DNA from 2 places in the Acinetobacter sp. CAU_H_56 genome. Region 2 is predicted to be linked to the other one. Evidence: predicted binding sites of a transcription regulator. Region 2 holds the regulator's gene; the other holds the start of a gene.
The links. The regulator PhoB, encoded in region 2, activates phosphate uptake and scavenging genes when phosphate is short. The targets are predictions, from matches to a motif close to TGTCATNAANCTGTCATAA.
Positions count from the first base shown of each region.

Region 1: the regulator PhoB is predicted to act here: its motif matches at 8,765-8,783, upstream of AC4MCC_RS10735 (inorganic phosphate transporter).

Region 1 covers NZ_CM178654.1:2,249,028-2,260,895, reverse strand. The annotation lists gene AC4MCC_RS10760 (glutaminase) at 1-961, shown strand, start outside; gene dhaK (dihydroxyacetone kinase subunit DhaK) at 1,086-2,816, opposite strand; gene AC4MCC_RS10750 (endonuclease domain-containing protein) at 3,075-3,449, shown strand; gene AC4MCC_RS10745 (TIGR02391 family protein) at 3,543-4,373, opposite strand; gene metH (methionine synthase) at 4,628-8,314, opposite strand; gene AC4MCC_RS10735 (inorganic phosphate transporter) at 8,831-10,450, shown strand; gene AC4MCC_RS10730 (hypothetical protein) at 10,863-11,868, opposite strand, start outside.
Region 2 covers NZ_CM178654.1:145,382-157,249, forward strand. The annotation lists gene AC4MCC_RS00665 (pirin family protein) at 111-1,058, shown strand; gene AC4MCC_RS00670 (OsmC family protein) at 1,093-1,491, shown strand; gene AC4MCC_RS00675 (glutathione S-transferase) at 1,612-2,262, shown strand; gene phoR (phosphate regulon sensor histidine kinase PhoR) at 2,315-3,673, opposite strand; gene phoB (phosphate regulon transcriptional regulator PhoB) at 3,698-4,408, opposite strand; gene AC4MCC_RS00690 (TetR/AcrR family transcriptional regulator) at 4,630-5,322, opposite strand; gene AC4MCC_RS00695 (SDR family NAD(P)-dependent oxidoreductase) at 5,542-6,390, shown strand; gene AC4MCC_RS00700 (TauD/TfdA dioxygenase family protein) at 6,576-7,517, shown strand; gene AC4MCC_RS00705 (Crp/Fnr family transcriptional regulator) at 7,636-8,340, shown strand; gene AC4MCC_RS00710 (TOBE domain-containing protein) at 8,451-8,666, shown strand; gene AC4MCC_RS00715 (hypothetical protein) at 8,680-10,167, shown strand; gene AC4MCC_RS00720 (ABC transporter substrate-binding protein) at 10,192-11,259, shown strand; gene AC4MCC_RS00725 (ABC transporter permease) at 11,287-11,868, shown strand, end outside.

The DNA of each region.
Region 1 (11,868 bases), 940 kb from region 2:
CAATATTCCAAAAAACCCGATGATTAATTCTGGTGCGATTACCACACATTCTCTGATTCCTGCCAAAAAAACGGTATCACGTGCTGAACAGTTACGCCGTTTTTTAAGTGGACTGGCTGGACGTGAATTGTCCTTTGATGAGCAGGTGTATAACTCTGAGATTAAAACAGCTTTTCGTAATATGTCGATTGGCTACATGCTACGTACCGTCGGTGTGCTGGATGAAGATCCTAAAGAAATCGTGCATGGCTATATCAAGCAGTGCGCAATTAAGGTCACAGTCAAAGACCTAGCGGTGATCACCAGTATATTGGCCAATGGTGGTGTGCATCCCAAGACAGGAAAACGGCTGCTGGATCGGGCTTTAGTCCGGCAATTACTCAGTGTGATGCTAACCTGCGGTATGTACGATGCTGCAGGTGACTGGCTGACCACAGTCGGTATTCCGGCCAAGAGTGGTGTGGCAGGTGGCATTATTGGAGTACTGCCAGGGCAAGTGGGGATTGCGGTCTTTTCACCGAAAATCGATGAGCATGGTAATAGTGTACGTGGGGTCAGAATCTTTGAAAATCTGTCGCACGATATGGGGCTGCACCTTATGGAAGGTACGCCGTCAGCACAGACCATTCTGCAAAGCCGTTATACGGTGGGTAAAAAGAATAACGTCGTGGTTTATGAACTGCGTGGAGTGCTGCAATTTACTGAGTCTGAAATGCTGCTACGAATCTTGCAGGATGAACCGGAAGGTAAAAGTACCATTATCCTCGATTTAACCAATCTCACTCTGATGCATGATGTCGGTGCCCGAATGCTGTTTGAAGGCGTGGATCGCTTAAAACAGGATGGGCATAAAGTATTGATTATAGACTCAGAAGGTTTGCTGGATAAAGATCAATTAAAGGGTAGAAAAAGAGTCGTGGTGACGGAGGAGTTGGAGAAGTTTTTGGAAAAGTATAAATAACCTTTTCCTTGCGCAGCAGTGCTGCTTATCTTCTAAAAGGAGAGGGAATTTCACTGTGAAATCTAACCCTCTATTTAATTAAATGAAACACCCTCTCCCTGTGGGAGAGGGATAAGTCAAAAAATTACTTAATATGCTCAGCAATATCGCTAAAGATCACACCTAAACCATATGCACCGGCATCTGGATATCCCAGACTTCGATCACCGACCGTACCGGCACGACCCATACGCGCCACGATGTCTTTGGTGGATTCTGCACCTTGAACTGCCGCTTGAGCACCTAGAACAAAGTTTTCTTTAAAAGTCTTGTCAGTATTGGCAGACCAAGAATCTGCACATGGAACCAGAGCATCAATCAGGGTTTTGTCACCAACGACTGCACCACGACCAAATGAACGTTCGCCTGTAATCTGAATGCCTTTGACTGCTGCTTGCAGCATGTCAGCAAAATCTGCCACAGTTAATGTGGTTTTGCCTTTAATGGATTTACTGGCTGCACGGAAAGCAGATCCCCAGATTGGACCTGAAGCGCCACCACAATGTTCCATGATAATCATAGAACAGTTCAGCAGGAAATCATCCATCTGTTCAGCCTGAACCAGTTCATGCCACTGGCGTTTGAGTTGTTTAAAGCCTTTGGCAACACTCATACCGAAGTCGCCATCGCCTGCATGGGCATCCAGCTCACAGAAAGGCACTTCATTTTTAATGATACAGGCACTCATCACATCCACCACATAGCGCATGTTTTCAATGGTGAATTGTTCATTGGCAATCACAGCATGTTCAGGATGTGTTTCAACATCTGTATTTACTGTGCGTACAGCAGCTTGGTCTTTGGCAGCAAACTCAAATGGCAGTGCAGGTGAACCATCCATTTTAAATGCGGGGGTATTGGCTTCTGCATCCAGATAAGTTTTCAGTTCATCATCCACAGCTAGTAGCGAAACTGATGCACCTGCCATGTCGATACTGGTCATGTAGTTGCCGACAAAGGTACGGTAAATTTTGATGCCTTTACTTGCCAGATGTTCACATACATCATTATTGAACACATACAATTCTTGCAGTGGTGTTGTACCAAAGCCATTTACTATAACTGCAACTTCAGTCAGGTTTGGACGATCCAGGAACAGGTCATCGACAATGCGCTGAGCTAGTTCTTTAGAAGGCAGAATCTTTTCACGACGGATCCCCGGTTCACCGTGGATACCGACGCCGTATTCCATTTCATCTTCAGCTAAAATGAACGTTGGTGTGCCTTTGGCTGGAACGGTACAAGAGGTAAAGGCAAAACCAAGGCTCATTACATTGTCTGCCGCTTTTTGTGCCAGTTCTTTAACACGTGCCAGCTCATAACCTTTAGAGGCAGCAGCACCGGCAATCTTATGCACGAAGATTGTACCAGCTACACCACGACGGCCAACGGTATATAGGCTGTCTTTTACTGCGATGTCATCTGCGACTTTTACGTAATCAACCTTGATGCCATCTTCAGTTGCTAATACAGCGGCATTTTGAAAATTCATCATATCGCCAGAATAGTTTTTGATGATCATCAACACGCCTTTGTCAGTCGCTACTTGCTGCAAGGCTTTATAAACCTGAATCTGTGAAGGTGAGGCAAACACGTCACCACATACGGCAGCGTCCAGCATGCCTTGACCGACAAAACCGGCATGAGCAGGTTCATGACCGCTACCCCCACCACTGATCAGCGCGACATTTTGGTGTTTTTCCTTTCGGGAAATGATTTTATAAGATTCATTAAATGCCAGTTCTGGATGTGCCAGGACAAAGCCTTTGCACATTTCGACAACGATGTTTTCAGCACCGTTCATGAGTTTCTTCATTGGAACACCAATAGTCATTGATTTGGGAGATAAATTTATTGGTCTATTATTCATGAAAGTGATGATTTTTGCAGACTTAAAAATGTAATAACGAACAATTTTGGAATGATGGGTTAGAAAAGGGGCGCATATTTGATAAATTAAATCCCTCCCAACCTCCCTTTGAAAAAGGGAGGAGCTGTCACGTAATTTATTTACATGGCGTCCCCCTCTTTGGAACAGAGGGGTTAAGGGAGATTCTAAAAAATGAGAATAAAAATGAAACCTTACAATAAAAACTTAAAACAAGCCTCGCGTGACTTACGTAACAACCTGACCGATGCTGAAAAATTATTATGGTCACGACTTCGGAATAAGCAAATTTTAGGTTTGCAGTTTTATAGACAGAAACCAATTTTAAATTACATAGTGGACTTTTATTGCCCAGCAGCGAATTTGGTCATTGAATGTGATGGTAGTCAGCATTTTACAGATGGTGGTTTAGAGGCAGATCGGGTTCGTGATAAAGCCTTGGCTCAGCTAGGTTTAAAAGTATTGAGATTTGATAATAGGCAGGTGATGGGGCAGATTGATGATGTGGCAAATGTAATTTATAAATATTGTTTGAATGAACTTCCTAAAGAATCCCCCTAAATCCCCCTTTTATAAAGGGGGACTTCACGCGAATTTGATGGCGGTTATGGAATCACGTAGTTCCTCCCTTTTTCAAAGGGAGGTTAGGAGGGATTAAAAACTACTTTCATATATCTTTCTTGCTTCAGCGGCTTTATCTAATTTTCTATGAATTAATGATACTGTTGATAGAATATCTAAGGCATCTTGTTCATCAATATTCCATGTGATTTTGGGAGCATGAGCAGTCGTATTTCGAAAAGTTCCAAAGACACCTTTAAGTAAATTCATGAAACCCTTCTGCTCGCTCTCCTCACTTTCAGTGGTAAGTTTATTTAATGCTAAATAAGGGATTTTACCTTTATAAGAAAAGGCTTGATCAACAAGTTCTGCACCATCAGTAGTTAAATTTGTTTTAATTCTAATTTTTTCAGCAATACTTTTAGTAGCTTCAAAAACCGCATGAAAATAATTATCTACGAGTAGTTCTGCTCTACAGAAGGCTAAGACATCAGGATGTATTTTTCTATCTAATAAAGTTTTTCTTAAATTTTGTGCTCGTGCTTCAGCTTCATCAAAAGTTTGAACTTTGTCTGCTTGCTTGAGTTCGCCACTTTCAGTGAGTTCAAAACCTTCAAATGACAAAATATAATTCAATTCAGTTCGTATATTTTCAAACCATTCTTTTCTATGGATATGCCGTGAAGGACGCATAACATACTTAATAAAAGCTAAGACATTATTGGAGCAGCGATCTTCAGTTTGTTTTGAGTATAGAGCATCATATAAGCGTTTCCATTTTGTTGAATTTAATTGAAGATCTTTGATATTACATTCAGCCAGATACTTGGTAATTTCTGTTCCTGAAAGCCCATTATTAGTTTCACCTAAAGTTTTACAGATGCTTTCTAAGCTTCCAAGATCTAAACTTTTTATTATTGCCATTTGTCAATCTTAAATTTTTCATGGATTTAAGCATTCTAAATATTCATTTTATTTATAGCAATTTAATCCCTCCCAACCTCCCTTTAAAAAAGGGAGGAGCTGTCATGTAATAAATTTGATACGTGAAATCCCCCTCTTTGAAAAAGAGGGGTTAGGGGAGATTAAAAACAAAAAAATCCCCTCACTCGAGGGGATTTTTTATATTCGATAAGAATGGATTCTTCTCCCTTTATCAAAGGGGGATCGAGGGGGGATTAAACCACTGAATCATCCAGATTTGGCGCTAACCAGCGTTTCGCTTCATCCAGTGTCCAGCCTTTACGCTTCGCATAATCTTCCAGCTGATCGCCAGAAATTTTGCCCACGTTAAAGTATTCAGTTTCAGGGTTTGCATAGTAGAAACCGCTCACTGATGAAGGTGGCCACATCGCAAAGCTAGAAGTCAGGTAAGTACCCATCTTCTCAGTCGTACCTAACCAGTCAAAGAGTGGCGCTTTTTCAGAATGTTCAGGACAAGCTGGGTAGCCCGGCGCAGGACGGATGCCGACATATTTCTCTTTGATCAATTCATCATTGTCTAGAGTTTCGTCTGCCTGATAGCCCCAGAACTCTTTACGGATCCTCTGGTGCAGATGCTCAGCAAAAGCTTCGGCAAAACGGTCACCCAAGGCTTGAACCATAATCGCATTATAGTCATCACCTTTGGCTTTATATTCCTGAGATAATTCTTCCGCACCGAAGATCGAAACGGTAAAGCCACCCAGATAATCCTGAGCTACATCTTTAGGTGCAATAAAGTCAGCCAATGAGTAGTTTGCTTTACCGGTTACTTTGTCAGATTGCTGACGTAAGTGCTCGAAGGTATGCGTTACGTTACCAGCTTCATCAGTCACTGCAACCGTATCTGAACCGGTACGATTTGCAGGGTAGATGCTGAACGTTGCACGCGCATCGAAACGTTTATTTTCGATAATGTCTTTCAACATTGCTTGTGCTTGTGCATACAGGTCACGTGCTGCTTCACCAACGACTTCATCTTCAAGGATTTTCGGGAATTTACCCGCAAGGCTCCAAGAGATAAAGAACGGTGTCCAGTCAAAGTATTCCACCAAGGTTTCTAAAGGATAGTTGGTGAAAGTCTGTGAACCGATGAAGTTTGGTTTAAATGGCGCATTCTTGTCGAAGTCGATTTTGAAACCATTTTCAACCGATTCAGCATAAGACAGTTTCGCTGCTTTCGGCTGTTTGTTGGCAAGACGGGTACGGATTTTTTCATAATCCGCTGCATAGTCTGCTGCCAGTTTTGGCTTCATCTCGGCAGAAAGCAATTGAGTCGCTACACCTACAGCACGAGAGGCATCAGCTGTGTAGTACACGCCATCATTCTGGTATTGAGGGGCAATCTTCACAGCCGTATGTGCCTTAGAAGTCGTCGCACCACCAATCATCAATGGAATGTTAAAGCCTTTACGCTGCATTTCTTTGGCAACGAATACCATTTCATCCAGAGAAGGGGTGATCAGACCAGACAAACCGATGATGTCAACTTTCTCATCAATCGCAGTTTGCAGAATCTTTTCACATGGCACCATGACACCAAGATCGACCACGTCATAACCGTTACAGCCCAGTACCACACCAACGATATTCTTACCGATGTCATGTACGTCGCCTTTTACGGTGGCCATCAGGATTTTACCTTTGGCTTCACCTTGGGTTTTTTCCGCTTCAATGTACGGGTTCAACCAGGCCACGGCCTGTTTCATCACACGTGCAGATTTCACCACCTGTGGCAGGAACATTTTACCGGCACCGAACAAGTCACCGACCACATTCATACCGGCCATCAATGGACCTTCGATTACGTCGAGTGGACGAACGGCTTTCAGGCGAGCTTCTTCAGTATCCTGATCGATATAAGTGGTGATACCTTTAACCAGCGCATATTCAAGACGCTTTTCAACCGGTTCATTACGCCATTCCAGGTTTTCTTCAGCTTTTTGCGCGCCGCCTTGACCACGATATTTCTCAGCAATTTCAAGCAATTTTTCAGTTGCTTCGTTGCCACTTTCACCCTGGTTACGGTTCAGAATCACATCTTCAACCGCATCTTTCAGCTCTTTGTCGATGTCATCATAAATCGCCAATTGACCGGCATTCACGATACCCATGGTTAAACCTTGCTGGATACCGTAGTACAGGAATACCGCATGGATCGCTTCACGCACCGGTTCATTGCCACGGAATGAGAAGGATACGTTCGAGATACCACCAGAGATCATCGCATTTGGCAGGTTCTGTTTAATCCAGCCAGTAGCTTCAATGAAATCTACAGCATAGTTGTTGTGTTCTTCGATACCGGTTGCTACCGCGAACACGTTCGGGTCAAAGATGATGTCTTCAGACGGGAAGCCTACTTCATTCACCAACACGTCATAAGAACGCTTACAAATTTGTTTTTTACGTTCAGCAGTATCGGCCTGACCATTCTCATCGAATGCCATCACAATCACCGCTGCACCGTACTGACGGCAGAGGCGGGCACGTTCTACAAACTCGTCATAACCTTCTTTGAGGGAAATCGAGTTAACAACCGCTTTACCTTGGACGCATTTCAGACCAGCTTCAATGATTTCCCATTTTGATGAGTCAATCATGATTGGCACGCGTGAAATATCAGGTTCAGATGCCACCAGATTCAGGAAGTGCACCATCGCGCCTTCCGAATCAAGCATGCCTTCATCCATGTTAATGTCGATGATCTGTGCACCGGCTTCAACCTGTTGACGGGCAACATCTAGCGCTTCGGCGAAGTTTTCTTCTTTGATCAGACGCAGGAATTTTTTCGAACCGGTAACGTTAGTACGTTCACCGACGTTCACGAACAATGAATCTTTGGTAATGTTAAATGGTTCCAAACCACTTAAACGACATGCAGGCTCAATTTCTGGCACTTGACGTGGGGCAATCCCTTCAACTGCTTGAGCAATGGCACGGATGTGATCAGGCGTCGTACCACAACAACCACCAGTAATATTGATCAGACCACTTTCCGCAAATTCTTTAATGAATGCTGCGGTCTCTTCCGGAGTTTCATCATAACCACCGAAGGCATTTGGTAAGCCTGCGTTAGGATGGGCGGACACAAAAGTATCAGCCACGTCAGATACAGTTTTTACGTGTGGGCGCATGGCATCTGCACCTAGGGCACAGTTAAAACCAATCGAAATTGGTTCTGCATGACGCATTGAGTTCCAGAACGCTTCTGCAGTTTGACCAGTCAGGGTACGACCAGACGCATCGGTAATCGTACCAGAAATCATAATTGGCAATTCAGTGCCTAGTTCTTTAAATACTTCCTTCACTGCAAAGATCGCAGCTTTGGCGTTTAAAGTATCGAATACGGTTTCGATCAGGATGATATCGACACCGCCTTCAATCAAGGCCTTGGTTGATTCGATGTAATTCACTTTCAATTCGTCAAAAGTGATATTACGGAAGGCAGGGTCATTTACATTTGGAGAAATTGAAGTCGTGCGTGATGTCGGACCAATCACACCTGCAACAAAACGTGGTTTTTCAGGTGTTGAATATTTTGCACAAGCTTCTTTAGCCAGGCGTGCTGCTTCACGGTTGATTTCCGGAACCAGATCTTCCATGTGATAATCAGACATTGAAACACGGGTGCCGTTAAAGGTATTGGTTTCAATAATATCGGCACCAGCTTCAAGATAAGCTTCGTGAATGCCTTGAATAATCTGTGGCTGAGTCAGCACAAGTAAGTCGTTATTGCCTTTAAGGTCGTATGCCCAATCAGCAAAACGCTCACCACGATAATCGGCTTCTTCCAATTTATGGCGTTGGATCATGGTACCCATCGCACCATCGATAATTAAAATTCTCTTGGCAAGAAGTTCTTTTAAGGTGGCAAGTGTAGACATTCAAACTTTCTCAGTAAGCATCAAAAACGGCAACAATCTTAACAGATTAGTGCGCAGTTTTCTGTAGTGCTTATACAGAATGCTGGATATGCCTGATTTGAAAATTTGATAAAGACACTCAAGCCGGTATAGAAAGCTGAAAACAGATGGAAATCTGGAAATTAAAGTTCTTGATAAAAGCGTGCGACTGGAAAATAAAATGTAAGCAGCTTTCATCAGAGTGTCATATAACAAAGCTAATCTTTAATCAAATATGACAGGCTCGGAAATATGACAGCCGGGTAGGAATGACCAGATATATTGCAAAACATGAATAAAGCCGGGCGATTCAAGTGTTTTTCTTTTAATAAATAATTGATTATATTTGTATATTTTTAAAATTTAGAGCATGTGGTTACAGGATAAACGGCAACGAGAAAGTCTAAAAAACTGGTTTATATGACAGCACTTTGTCATATAATTGTCACAATTTAACTGAACAATATGGGGATTCTTGAATCCTCTATTCCTGCTTGCATGAATTCTAATCAAACTCCCTTAGGTTCAGCACAACAGTCGCCTTCTGATAAGCCGGCCAATGTTCATGTGCCAACACCGAAATTTTTTATGCCGGTGTTTCTGACTCTAATTATCTCCACGCTGATCTATATCGGCTTCCAATTGACTTCAGATTTAGCTCATGTCCCACCGATCGGTCTGTATTCAATGATTCTTTTAGGCACGGCGTTATTCATTGCGCTGGGCTTTGAATTCGTCAACGGTTTCCACGACACGGCCAATGCGGTTGCGACCGTGATTTATACCAATGCATTGTCTGCACCGGTTGCAGTCATGTGGGCAGGTTTTTGTAATTTCCTCGGGGTAATGGTGGCCAGTGGTGCTGTTGCATACGGAATCATTGCATTATTGCCTGTCGAGCTGATTATGAATGTCGGCACAGGTGCCGGTTTCGCTATGGTCTTTGCCATGCTGATCGCTGCGATTCTCTGGAATCTGGGTACCTGGTTCCTTGGTATTCCCGCTTCAAGTTCACATACCCTGATCGGTTCGATTCTGGGGGTAGGTATCATGAACTACCTGCTGAATTCTGGTGGTGGTGCTTCTGGTGTGGATATGGAACAGGTGCTGAAAGTTGGTAAAGCATTGCTGTTTTCACCTCTGATCGGTTTTGCTTTTGCTGGGGTACTATTTCTGCTGGTGAAAAAGATCTTCAGAAAGCAGCTTGAACTGTTTAAGCCACCTGAAGGCAATAAGCCACCACCACCGCTGATTCGTGCCATTCTGATCTTTACCTGTACTGGTGTAAGCTTCGCGCATGGTTCAAACGATGGTCAAAAAGGTATGGGCCTGATCATGCTGATCCTGATCGGCTGTGTACCTTTAGCATATTCATTAAACAAAAATCTGGATGCAGCTCATATCCAGTCTTTTGGCCAGTTGTCTGCGCAAACGGCTGATGCGATTTATCCGCAGCATGAAGATATTCCGGACGAAAAAGCACGTGCCATCATTACCACATACATTCAAACCAAAGAATTGAATGCTGAGGTTGTTCCTGCACTGGCAAGTCTGACCGATCATTTGGGTGATAAAGTTGGTAGCTACAGCAACATCAAGGATGTTCCAGAAGCACAAGTTTCAGAATTCCGTAATGACATGTACCTGAGCACCACAGCGTTTAAACGTCTGGATAAAGCACAAGCTTTACCGGCAATGAGCGAGGTTCAGGAACAAACCGTTGATGAGTATCGCGACAATCTGGATTCATTCCTGCAATACATTCCGACCTGGGTAAAAGTGGCAACAGCTTTGGCACTTGGTCTGGGAACGATGGTCGGCTGGAAACGAATTGTCGTGACTGTGGGTGAGCGGATCGGTAAAGAACATATGACTTATGGTCAGGGCATGTCTGCTGAATTGGTAGCGATGTCGACCATTGCCGCTGCGGATGGTTTCGGTATGCCAGTCTCTACGACTCACGTTCTAAACTCTGCAGTTGCAGGTACCATGGTGGCGAACAAGTCTGGCCTAAACTTTAAGATGGTGAAATCGATCCTATCGGCTTGGGTGTTTACACTACCTGCAACGATCTGTTTATCTGGTGGTTTGTACTGGATTCTTCTGAAAGTTTTCTAAGAAGATTCGATGTAAAAAACGCTGCTGATGCAGCGTTTTTTTATGGGTGCTAGAAAAGTTTTAGCCTTAAGAAATAGTGATTTGCTTTCTGGAAATAGGAGACTTTTTGTTATCTAATGACTTTCAAAATTATAAGGGATGCTCTCTCTATGGGATGAGTAGCATTGCTGCGCAAGGGGGGGAGGGTAATCAGAAGGCTAAAAGTATTTTCAATAGAAGGATTAATAGCTAATTTCAACTAAATGTAAAAAATGAGTATTTCTTAGTCTTACTTTTGAAAGATGAGAAGTGCACTTCGCAAGGTAACAAAAATCTTTTGTTAGGCTGATGATATGTCCCTATATCACAGCCTAACGGCGACATCCATGTCGCCTGACCAATAAAATTAGTTTCATCTTTATTTCAGAAAAAATCACTTCTTCAACTTACCTAATAATCCTTTCGGCAGTTTATCTGTTGCAAAACCATACAACGCAGCAAACGGCAATGCTGTACGTGCCAGATAAGCCACACGCCATAAACCGCCATGATTCGCACCAGACATCATTAACTCAAGTGGATGATTGAGTTTTACATCAGGATTGGCCACAGATTCTGGATTACGCAGGTCGTGAATCCAGAGCGCAGCCATAATCGCATTGGTGGTTTCAGGGGAAAACGCTTCCACATCAAACAGGCTGGCACCATTAAACGCAGCTTTCAGCAGTGGATTTTTGGTCACTGAATAAGTCGTTGTTGAAGGAGCGATATTGATGCTCACTTGCTGCCCATTGGCACGTGCTAGCGTTGCACGCCATTGCTGGATGCGTTTAGCCAGTGCATAGTTTGGACCTTGCTCAACGACCAGACAGTCGCAAACACCGTAAGACTTATCACCAACCTTAAACAGATCCTGCTTATTTTTCTGGAAAAAATGCTTGCGTGAAATCAGTGAAATGCCTTTGGTTAAGGTACTTTCAATTTTGGAAAGCTGCTGATATTTACTTTGCGAAGCCTGAACCACTTCTTCTGGAACTGCATACACATCGGTCGGGGTACACATATACATCAGGCTGGTATTGGCTTTCTGCTCGCTAACATATTTCATAATGGCATCCATCGCCATAGAAACACGTACGTGCCTTTCACCGTCCAGATAAGCAATTGCCGCAAGATCCAGATTCTGTTTGAACTGAATCAGCCATTGGGCAATTTCAGGAATCTGGGTGAGTAGGTTAGCCCCCAGTTTTTCTTTTAAAATATCTAGTGAAGTATCAGTTGGCAGCGCTTCAACTGATGGTGCATATAAAGTGGCGTTGCCTTGACTCACTGTATCTAGAATCTTGCCCCAGACACGAGTATTTGGCAGATCGATCGCTACGATATTGGCTTTCCATTTGGATAGCCAAGTCAGTGGACCTGCTTCAGAAGCGGCTCCA
Region 2 (11,868 bases):
GCGGGTAGACGCGGTACATTGTTGTATGAGGTAGACATCTTGTGATGATCAGGGAAAGATGTCTTGATGCAGCATACAGCCAGAATGAACTTGCCGAGGTCAGCTCAACCATGTCGAATAATAATGATATTGAACTGTCAAATTCAGATGATTGTGAAAAGTATATCAATCAGTTCATACAGGAAGTTCCTTTACGGCGTGCAGAAATTGGGCAGGGAACTGTCATTAAACGCGCCTTGCCGAGTCGGCATAAACGCATGATTGGCGCCTGGTGTTTTCTGGATCATGCCGGTCCTACTCAGTTTCCTCAGGGAGATGGTCTGGATATCGGACCGCATCCGCATATTGGCCTGCAAACTTTTACCTGGATGATTGAAGGCACCATGATGCACAGTGACAGTCTGGGTAACCGGCAATTGATCCGGCCGAAACAGGTTAATCTGATGACTTCAGGCTATGGCATTTCGCATACAGAGGTTTCACCGGAAACTGAAACCAAGATGCATGCAGCACAGCTCTGGATCGCCCTGCCTGATGACAAGATCAATATGGCTCCCGCGTTTGATCATTATCCGGAATTACCTGTGATCGAAGAACAAGGCATTCAATGTACGGTCCTAGTCGGGGAATTCCTAAATACACAATCCCCGGTTAAAGTGCATACTGAACTTTTGGGTGTGGATCTGTTTGCTGCTGAAAGTACCCGTGCCCATTTGAGTTTAGATCCAAGATTTGAATATGGCTTTATGGCCCTTGAGGGTCTGGCAAGTATTAATGGGCATGAACTGACCGAAGATAATATGGTGATTCTTGAACCTGGATTGCAGCATGTAGATGTTGAAATTCATGCCGGTGGGCGAATCTTGCTGATTGCTGGAGAGCCGTTTGAAAGCCCTATTTTATTGTGGTGGAATCTGGTTGGTCGTGATGTGGAAGAACTGAAGCTGGCCCGTGAACAGTGGATGATGGGGCACCCGCGTTTTGGCACCATTCCAAGCTATGATGGGCCGCGCATGGAAGCACCGGCATTTCCAGAACATATGCGTGTTTCTCGATAAATCTTTCATATAACTATAAGAACAAAGGATCAGTATGGCCCGTATCGCAATTGCCAAAATACAGAGCTTAACCATACCGTGGCAGGGAGAAATCAGTCATGGTCAACATCATTATCTGACCGATAAACCTGAATCCTTCGGCGGGCAGGATGCAGGTCCTGCACCTTATGATCTGCTTTTAGGCAGTCTGATCTCTTGCACCATGATTACGTTGCGCATGTATGCCAAGCATAAGGACATTGAACTGGGCGACTTTCAGGTTGAAGCAGAATTCTTTGCCAATAAAGAAGGACAGGAATGGATTGAACGACGCTTAAGTTTCGATATTACTCATGATTCGGCTTTGCAGCAGAAAATTCTGGAGATTTGTGCCAAAACCCCAGTGACCAAAACCCTGTTACGTAGTCTGGAGATTCGGACCAGCCTGATTTAAGCTAAAAGAGGGTACGTTATATCCGGTAGGGAAAATGTAAGTAGACTGATAAACTCTTTAATCAGATCTGGACTTTTTGCTATGCTCACGCAGTAATAACAATAAAATCATGAGTCTAATATGCGTGTTTTACATCATCTCGAACAATCAAGATCATTTCGAATCATGTGGGCCTTGGAAGAGCTGGAACTTGATTATGAGATCAAGTATTACAAACGCCTGCCTAACTATTCTGCTCCGCCTGCTTTGAAACAGGTTCATCCTCTGGGTAAAGCCCCGATTCTGGAAGATCAGAATCTGGTACTGGCTGAGTCTGCCGCCATTCTGGAGTATCTCCAAGAAACCTATGATTCGACCCATCAGTTTCAGCCGATCAGTGCCGAGAACAAGGCGCAATACCGCTACTGGATGCATTATGCAGAAGGGTCTTTGATGCCTTTACTGGTGATGCAACTGGTGATGACCAAAGTTCCTGAGCAAGTGCCATTTCTGGTACGTCCGGTTGCTAAAACAATTTGTGAAGGGGTGAAGAAGCAGTTTGTGCAAAGCCGTTTAAAAGACCATATCCAGTTTCTGGAAGATCATTTAAGCCAGTATGAATATTTTGCCGGTCGTTTCAGTTTTGCTGATATCCAGATGAGCTTTCCGCTTGAAGCCATGCAAAGCCGTACCGGTAAAAGCTATCCGGCGATTCAAGCCTATCTGGAACGGATCTCGCATCGAGCGGCTTATTTCCGGGCCTTATCCAAAGAGCAGGCATTAAAGTCTTAAAGCCTTCGCTAAAAAAGAAAAGGTGCGACTTGCACCTTTTTTTATTTTTGCATCAGTCTGGGAAACTGAGGCGTTCTTTAGGGAAAATCACCTTAAAGGTGGAGCCCTGATTTTCACGGGAATCAATTTCGAGCTGGGCCCGATGTTGCATCAGTACATGCTTCACAATCGCCAGTCCCAAACCTGTACCACCAGTACGGCGACTACGGTCAGAATCAACCCGGTAAAAACGTTCAGTCAAGCGAGGTAAGTGTTTAGGATCAATGCCAATTCCAGTATCTTCTACGACAAAATAGGCCGATTCACCATCATCATGCCAGCCCATGGTGACGGTTCCACCTTTAGGCGTGTACTTGATGGCATTGGTAATCAGGTTACTGAAGGCACTGGCAATTTCCATATCTGAGCCAATCAGGTCACAGTGACTGTCAATATCCAGATTTAGGGTATGGCCATAATCCACGTTATAGGCTTGCGCATCATCAAACAGCTGGTTCATCAGATTCGGCATATCAATAATCTGGTTCTTGGCAATATTCTTGTCATTTTCCAGACGGGATAGCAGCAACAGGTCATTCACCAGTGCATTCATGCGACGGGTCTGGGATTGCATCTGGTCAAAGGCGCGTTTCCAGCGTGGGCTAATATCTTCCTGATTGGTAAAGGTTTCGATATAGCCACTGAGCACAGTTAACGGCGTACGCAGTTCGTGCGAAATATTATCGACGAAGTCCTTACGCATCTGTTCCAGATTATGCATCCGGGTCACATCATAAGCGACCAGTAAACGGCTTTCACCGCCAAAACGGGTCATTTTGATTTGCACATAATGATCTTCGAATATCGAAGACTTCATTTTAAGGCCATCAGGTGCATCATCAATATGATGATAGTAATCAATGAAATTTGGCTGACGTAACAAACTCAGGATATTACGGCCGCGATCTTCCTGACCAATCCCTAGTAAACGTCCTGCCGCCGGATTCCACCATTCAATCTGCTGGTTTTCATCAATCAGCACTACAGCTTCTTGAAGGGCGACTAGCGAGGATTGTGCACGGTCAATCAGCTCGACCATTTCAGCCTGAACAACGCGTTCCTGACGCTGGGCCCGATAAACATTGAACAGTAAAGCGCCCCAGATTCCGTTGATATTTGGCGGTACATCATAGGGACGGTTCGAGATCCATTCATTGACCAGGTAGAGTGAACGCAACTGTGTGCCAAAGAAGGCAACAAAGGCCAGAACGATACAGATCCAGAAATAACCGATGCCTAGACCAATACAACTGGCAATCACTAGGAAGAGAAGAAGTAAACGCAAATCTTGCTTGGCAAAATCCCATAGGCTGCTGTAACGGAGTCTTTTGTGCTCATGTGACAGTTCGGGAACAGGATAGGGCTCATACATAAAACAAGATTTACCTAAAAACAATTAACCCAGTGCAACATCGGTACGGGTCGAGAAACGGTAACCGGTGCCACGTACAGTTTGTACATAGCGGTCAGCGCCATAAGGTTCAAGCACCTTGCGCAGACGACGGATATGCACATCAATGGTCCGGTCTTCAATATAGACGTTGCCGCCCCAGACCTGATCCAGCAATTGCGCACGGGTATAAGCACGTTCCGGATGGGTCATGAAAAATGCCAAGAGACGATACTCAGTCGGTCCCATGTCCAGAATAGTACTGCCAAAATTCACGCGCTGACTGACTGGATCTAATACCAATCCATTAGCATCAATGGATTTTTCACCACTGAGGGCATTGGAGCGACGTAAAACAGCTTTAATACGTGAAACCAGCTCACGGGTCGAAAACGGCTTGGTCATATAGTCATCGGCACCGGCATCCAGACCTTGTACCTTGTGGTCTTCTTCACCGCGTGCTGTCAGCATGATCACCGGGATTTCAGACAGGCTTTCATCACGTTTTAGACGACGACAGAGATCGACACCACTCACGCCACCCGGCATCATCCAGTCCAGCAAAATCAATGCTGGACGCTGGTCCACAATCATTTGATGAGCCTGCTTGGCATCTTCTGCCTGTAAACATTGAAAGCCCGCCATATCTAGAGCAGTATGGATCATTTCACGAATCGGCAGTTCATCATCAACAATAAGAATGTAGTCATCTTTCACAGCGCAATACCCTATTTCATGCAAACGGTGGACCGTTTTATATTTATGACAGGCTTATTACAAAGATTAATTATGACAGTATCATTGCAGAATAGGTAGTTCCGTGGCCTTTCGCAAAGATTTGTCACAATTTAAGCTGTTATTTTATAAGAGGGTCTTAATTCAAAATCTTGTAGATCACTGACAAGTAAATCTATCTAGAACTTATCTTGATTTAAAAATTATCTAACCGGATCTGCCGGTTTTTCTGTACCCAAAGTATCTAGTAAAGCAAAGAATACCAAGCTACAGGAAGACAGAATTTCTTCCAAAGACTGCTTAAAGCCGCTCATGACCCAACGAATGGCAATCTGGGTAACATAACCATTGAGTCCGGTCGAGACCAGGGAAATCTCTCTTTCAGAACGATTCAGGTTCGGCATCATTAGCATGACAAAGGCCTGAATCATACGGTCGAAACGGCCCATGGTTTCATGAATCGTGGCCTGATTATGCAGTTCCTGAACCAGCATCGCATCGATATAAATAATTCGTGCCATACCCGGATTGTCACGTAAGGTCGTCAGCAAGGCAGTCAGACCGGCTTCGATCATTTTCTTTGGATCAGAAGAAGCCTGCATCATCGCCTGCATGACATTTTGCTGTAACTGGTCAATCAGCTTGAGGAAAATAGTCTGGAACAGATGTTCGCTTTTCTTAAAGGATTCATAAAAATAACGTTCAGTCAGTTTGGCTTCGTTACAGATATCCTTTACTGTGACTGAAAAGAAACCATGACGACCATAAGCCTCGATCCCGGCCTCAATCAGCTTTTCACGACGTGCCTGCTGACGCTCAGCCATAGAAAGTCCTTTAAACTGGCGTTCTTTACTTTTACTTGCTAGTTTTTGTCCTGAATTTACTGCATCCGTCATAAAGACCATAGACTCATGTGCTTGAGATTTTAAGTATCTTATCAATAAATCCGGCTTTGACCTATGCTGAAATTCAAACCTGAAAATTGGCCCGTAGAGACATGCTGGAATTATTGACAATATGGATTGTCAAAACTATATTGAAACGGTGTGCTGTATCCCTATGCGACAGAAAAACAGGCTGTCATGGAAGGGCAGTGTTTTAATCAAGGAAATTCAATGAAAAATTTTAATAATAAAGTCGCGGCCATCACAGGTGCAGGTTCAGGTATCGGCCAGCAACTTGCGGTGCTTTTAGCAAAGCAGGGCTGTCATTTAGCTTTAAGCGATGTGAATGAACAGGGTCTGGCTAAAACCGTTGAGCTGCTGAAAGGTAGTGATGTTCGTGTCACAACCAAAAAGGTCAATGTGGCTAATCTGGAAGAAATGCACGCTTGGGCCGCTGAGGTCGAGAAAGATCATGGCAGCGTGAATATGATCTTTAATAATGCTGGCGTGGCACTCGGTTCTACCGTAGAAGGCGCCAGCTATGAAGAGCTGGAATGGATCGTAGGCATTAACTTCTGGGGCGTGGTCTATGGTACCAAAGAATTCCTGCCTTTAATCAAGAAAACCGGTGATGGTCATGTCATCAATATTTCCAGCCTGTTCGGTTTAACTGCCCAGCCAACTCAGTCTGCTTATAATGCCACTAAATTCGCTGTGCGTGGTTTTACCGAATCCTTGCGTCAGGAACTGGATATGGAAAACTGCGGCGTAAGCGCACTCTGTGTACACCCAGGCGGAATCCGCACCAATATCGCCATTGCAGCGAAAATGAATGACAGTATCCGTAGTCTGGGAATGCATCCGGAAAAATCTGCACAGAATTTTAATAAGCTGCTGCGTTGCCCACCAGAAGAAGCAGCCCGTCAAATACTGGATGCGGTACAAAAAGACAAACGCCGTCTGCTAATTGGAAATGATGCCAAAGCGATTGATTTAATTCAGCGCCTCATGCCAACTGGCTATCAGAAAGTCACGGCTTTAGCTACCCGCCTCGGCAAGCAGAAGAAAAAGTCAGCTTAAAACACTCTGATCAAAGCCCGCGTAAGCGGGTTTTTTTATGCCCGAAAACTTAAGCAGCTAAAGTATTTTATAAATCAAAAATGGTGCATAAGAATGTCAATAAATTGACAGCGTTAGATAAGCCGATTCGGCATGATGATTTCACAGACCTAAGGTCGACATAATTATAGATAGAGGAAATGATCATGGCTTATGAATACAAACACATCCAGGTTCAACCAATTGGTGGCCGTATTGGCGCTGAAATCCAGGGCATAAAACTGTCAGCGGATTTGGCTGATGAAGTGGTGAATGAAATCAACCAGGCATTATTGCAGCATAAAGCGATCTTCTTTAAAGATCAGCAACATCTGGATGATGTAGTCCAAGAAGCCTTTGCAGCACGTTTAGGCACACCGTTGAATCACCCGACTGTACCGGTAAAAGATGGCTCTGCACATATTCTGGAAATTGATTCACGCGGTGCACGTGCAGACAGCTGGCATACGGACATCAGCTTTATTGATGCCTATCCAAAAGCTTCTATCCTGCGTAGCGTGGTTGCACCTACAGTAGGTGGCAATACCGTATGGGCAAATACAACCGCTGCCTACAATGATTTACCTGAAGAACTGAAAACACTGGCGGATAGCTTGCGTGCGATTCACAGCAACAACTTTGACTATGCTGCAAAAGTCAGTGTTCCAAAAGAAGCTTTAGAAAAATATAAAAACTACTTCAACTCAACTGAATACGAAACTGAACATCCATTGGTACGCGTTCATCCTGAAACAGGTGAAAAAACCTTGTTATTGGGCCATTTCTTTAAGAGCTTCGTCGGTTATAGCTCAAGTGAATCACGCCGTTTATTCGACCTGTTCCAAAGTTATGTAGAGAAGCTGGAAAATATTGTGAGCTGGCGCTGGAGTGCAGGTGATGTGGCGATCTGGGATAACCGTGCAACGCAACACCGAGCGATTAATGACTATGGTGACCAGCACCGTGTAGTGCGTCGTGTGACTTTAGAGGGTGATGTGCCAGTCGGTGTGGATGGCCGTCCAAGCCGTGAACTGCGTAAAGACGTCAAGCAGGATATCAGCAACTTCCGCTATAACAGCGAAGATGGTATTTATGAAAAAGTTTCATAAGTAATTCTTATTGAATTGGAAACTTTGCATATAAATAGCTAAAGAATCAAGAATAAATGATTCGCCAGTCATTAATGATCCATCTAATATTTAAATAAAATATAGGGTGGATCATTTTATGCAAATTCATACTGCAAAAAATAATGTAAATTACGACATATTAAAAAATATATTTAAAAATATCTCTGAGGATAAACTGGATTATATTTTAAAATGTTCAACGATTCGAAAATATCAAAAAGGCGATTTAATTTTAAATAAAGAAAACTGCCATACTGCTTTATATATATTACTTGATGGGATTATACAGATTGGATATTTAAGCCCGTCGGGTCGTTTTCATGCCTTTAATTATTTCTCGGAAAAGCATCTGATTAACCTGCTTCCGTGCCTCAATACACAAGTGATTGATTATGATTATTATGCTTTTAATCAGGTTAAAGTCCTGCAAATTCCACAGCATATATTTATAGAAGAAATAAATGATAACAATCACTTAAAGCAGGATGCTTTAAATATTCTCAGCCATCGGATGCAATATCTGATCCAGCAGGTTAAATTCCTGCAAGTCGCTAATTTACATCAAAAAGTGTGTAAGGTTTTGCATGACCTTTCGATTCAGTACGGTCGATCTCATCCTCTGGGAACTGAAATTAAGCTCAAAATTTCCCAGCATGATTTAGCAGATTTACTCTCTGCTTCACGCCAAACTATTAATAAAGAAATAAAGAATCTGGCCAGTCAAAATATTCTGGATTGGCAATATGAAAATATCGTGATTAAAAACAAAGAATATTTAAATTATCAGATTAACTGGATTTAAAATAATATTTTTAGATTTTATAAAATAATATATAAAAATCTATTTATATTATTTTTCTGCATATTAAAAATCATGCATATTAATTCCAACCAAAACAACAGGGATTAATAATGACAATTCAATCTATTAATGTGCGTAACCAGTTAAAAGGTACTATTCAGGAAATTGTAAAAGGTGATGTGGTTTCTGAAGTCGATGTGGTGACTGCTTCAGGTATTTTCACTTCGGTAATTACGACACGTTCTGTAGAAGAGCTGGATTTGCAGGTAGGAAGTCAGGTGATTGTGCTGATCAAATCGACTGACGTTTCACTGGCAAAACTGTAGGTGTGTCGATTGTATGAAGCAATATTTTAAACAAGGGGCAACGGTACTGACTCTGCTGAGCGCGAGTATTGGCTTAACGCATGCAGATGCGGAGGTAGGTCAGTTACAACAACAGGTCAGTCAACTCGAGCAGTCATTAAAACAATTAAAAACCCAGTTGGCGCAGATTCAGAATCAGAACGAAGCCGTTACAGAAGCCACTACTGCTGATGAGATTGAGGTGGCTACTGATGCAGAAGCTGACACTGACGATGACCAAAGCTTTGTGACACGTGCCGAGTTGCAAGGTCTGCAAAGCGATCTGGAAAACTATAAATATCAGGTACAACGTGACCGCGATACCAAAACGGCATTATCAACACGTCAGTTATTGATTAACGGGGTGGTACAAGCCAAAGCCTCTTATATCGATGAAGCACAGCGCACTCCACCTACGGGTACCAATACCGGGATGGCAGTTCAAGACCGCCACTCTTCGTTTGATTTAGGTGCAGTCCAAATTGGTTTTATTGGCAACCTGTATAAAGACTATGAAGAAGGCAAAAACCTGGATTTCAACCTGCGTTTTGGTACTTCTCCACAGACAGGAACCAATAACAGTTATCTGAACTTATTGGATGCACAGCTGACTTATCACGTATTACCAACCTTAAGTGCCGACACGGGACGCTTGAGCGTCACTTTAGGTCAGCAACTATTGCCATTTGGCCAAGAAGTTCAGGCCACTGAAGATTTGAAGCCCACCATTAACAATGCCTTGTTCAGTTTACCGGGCCTAGGTTATGGACTGGCACTGCGTGAAGTCGGCCTGATTGTACGCGGTGATGCCTTACCAACCGTGGACTATGGTTATAACTATCGCTCGCCAATGATCAGCTATGCCTTTGGTCTGGTGAATGGTAATGGTGCCAATAAATCGGATGACAATGATGACAAAAACTTTATTGGACGTCTGCGTTATACCTTGCCTGCAGAATATAACTCATGGCTGCGTGAACTGAGTTTTGGTCTGTCCTGGTATCAAGGCAAGAGCAATCTATTTGAAATTGATGGCACCAGTGCGGCCTTTGCTGGTAAAGGCGATGTGCTGCGTAAAGGCTTCGATATTTACTATAACCATCATCCATTCGGTGTGACCTATGAATATGTGCAAGGTGAAGATGACACCTATATTTCACAAACCGCACAGACCTATAAGCGTGAAAGTGAGTCACACACAGGTACCTTGTTCTGGAACTTTGGTGAGCAGTTTGTCAAAGGCTTCCGTAATCAGGGCCGTTATGACGACTGGTGGCCAAAGTCTTATCAGGCCTTCTATCGCTACGACACCATTGATCGTGACAAAAATTTAGCCGATCAAACGGTTGATATTCACAGTCTGGGCCTGAATGCATTTTTTGCGGAAACCACCAAGTTTCAGATCAACCTGAACCATGTCAACAATGACATTACAAACAAGAGCTATAACGAACTGGTCGCACAATTCCAGTACGGATTCTAATTTTATATTTTGAGGAATTTTCACATGTTTAAATGGTCAAAAGTATTATTTGCTGGCCTTCTCTCCACAGCAACACTGGTGCCTGCTGTTCAATCTTTTGCAGCAGAAGCTAAACCTAATGTTATTCGTTTTGCCTCTCCAATGGTAGGAACTGGTAACCGTCCTGTAGGTTATGGCAATTACTATGCAACGGCACAGACACTGGGTTTATTTGAAAAAGAATTCCAGAAAGATGGCATTAAAGTGCAATGGAATAACTTTAAAGGTGCGGGTCCTGCAATTAATGAATCCTATGCCAATGGTTTGGTAGATATTACTTGGATTGGGGATTTGCCTGGGCTGATTGGTAGGTCGAGTGGGCTTGATACCAAAGCTATTTTAGTGGCGAGTACTAAAACAGATACTTATCTAGCCGTTGCTGCAGATTCCAATGCAAAATCATTAGCAGATTTGAAAGGTAAACGTATCGGCTTCTTTAAAGGAACCAATATCCATTTATCGATTATTAATGTCCTTAAAAAATACGGATATACCGAAAAAGATTTCCGGTTTGTGAATATGGATGGGCCAGTTGCTTATTCAGCACTTGCCAGTGGTGATATTGATGCCATCTGGAGTGCGGGACCGATTTTATCCATTGTAGATCGTGGCATTGCTAAAGTCATTTATACCACTAAGAATGAACCAGATGTTTATAAAACTTCAGGTTATGTTGTAGTGAACTCGAAGTTTGAACAGAAATATCCTGAAGTGGTACAGCGTATCGTGAATGTCTTAGTTAAACAGGCAGCCTGGGAAAGTAATCCTGTCAATAAAGATCAGCTATTCAAGCAATGGGCAAAATCAGGTCTTCCTTTCTCTGTTATTAGCAGACTACATACTGGTGTGGATTTAAAACGTAATAGTGCGCCAATTTTTGATGCATACAACGTTAGTCTGATTAAGCAAAAACTTAAAGCAGGTCAGGAGCTTAAGCTCATTCGTGGTCAATTCAATGTAGATTCATGGATCGAACCAAAGTATGTCAATAATGCTGTAAAAACGCTGAATTTACAGAACTATTGGAAACATCTCAATGCCAATGGGCAATAACCATCATGCTCTTGAGGAGGTTGAGTGATGTTACAGGAAATCGAGCTTGAAACAGCCAAGACACCGACACAGGACAATGCTGCATCCAGATTGAACCGAAAAAGTATTCTGAATTTTTTTAAACAGAATCAGGTGTTCATATGGGGAATCGGAGCAATTTTCCCCATCGCGTTGCTCTATCTGTGGCATGTGTCGGTAGAACGGAACTGGGTGAATCCTTTATTGCTGCCTGCACCTGAACTGGTCTGGGTTGCCCTGAAAGATCTGTATCAAACTGGCGAACTGTGGAGCAATCTGAGTGTCAGTCTGAGCCGGATTGGCTACGGGTTCAGTGCCGGCATTGTACTGGCATTGGCTCTAGGTCTGACCATGGGACTATCGCATCGAGCAGAGGCCTATATCTGGCCTACGTTTAAAGCCATTAATCTGGTACCCGTGATCGGCTGGATTCCACTGTTAATTTTACTGGTCGGGATTGATGAAGCCCTCAAGATTATTCTGATTGCTAAAGCCGCGCTGGTACCGATGACCATCAATGTATTTAAAGGCGTGCGCAATATTCCACAGCAATTGACCGAAGTCGCGGAAGTTTATCAGTTGAGCACCTGG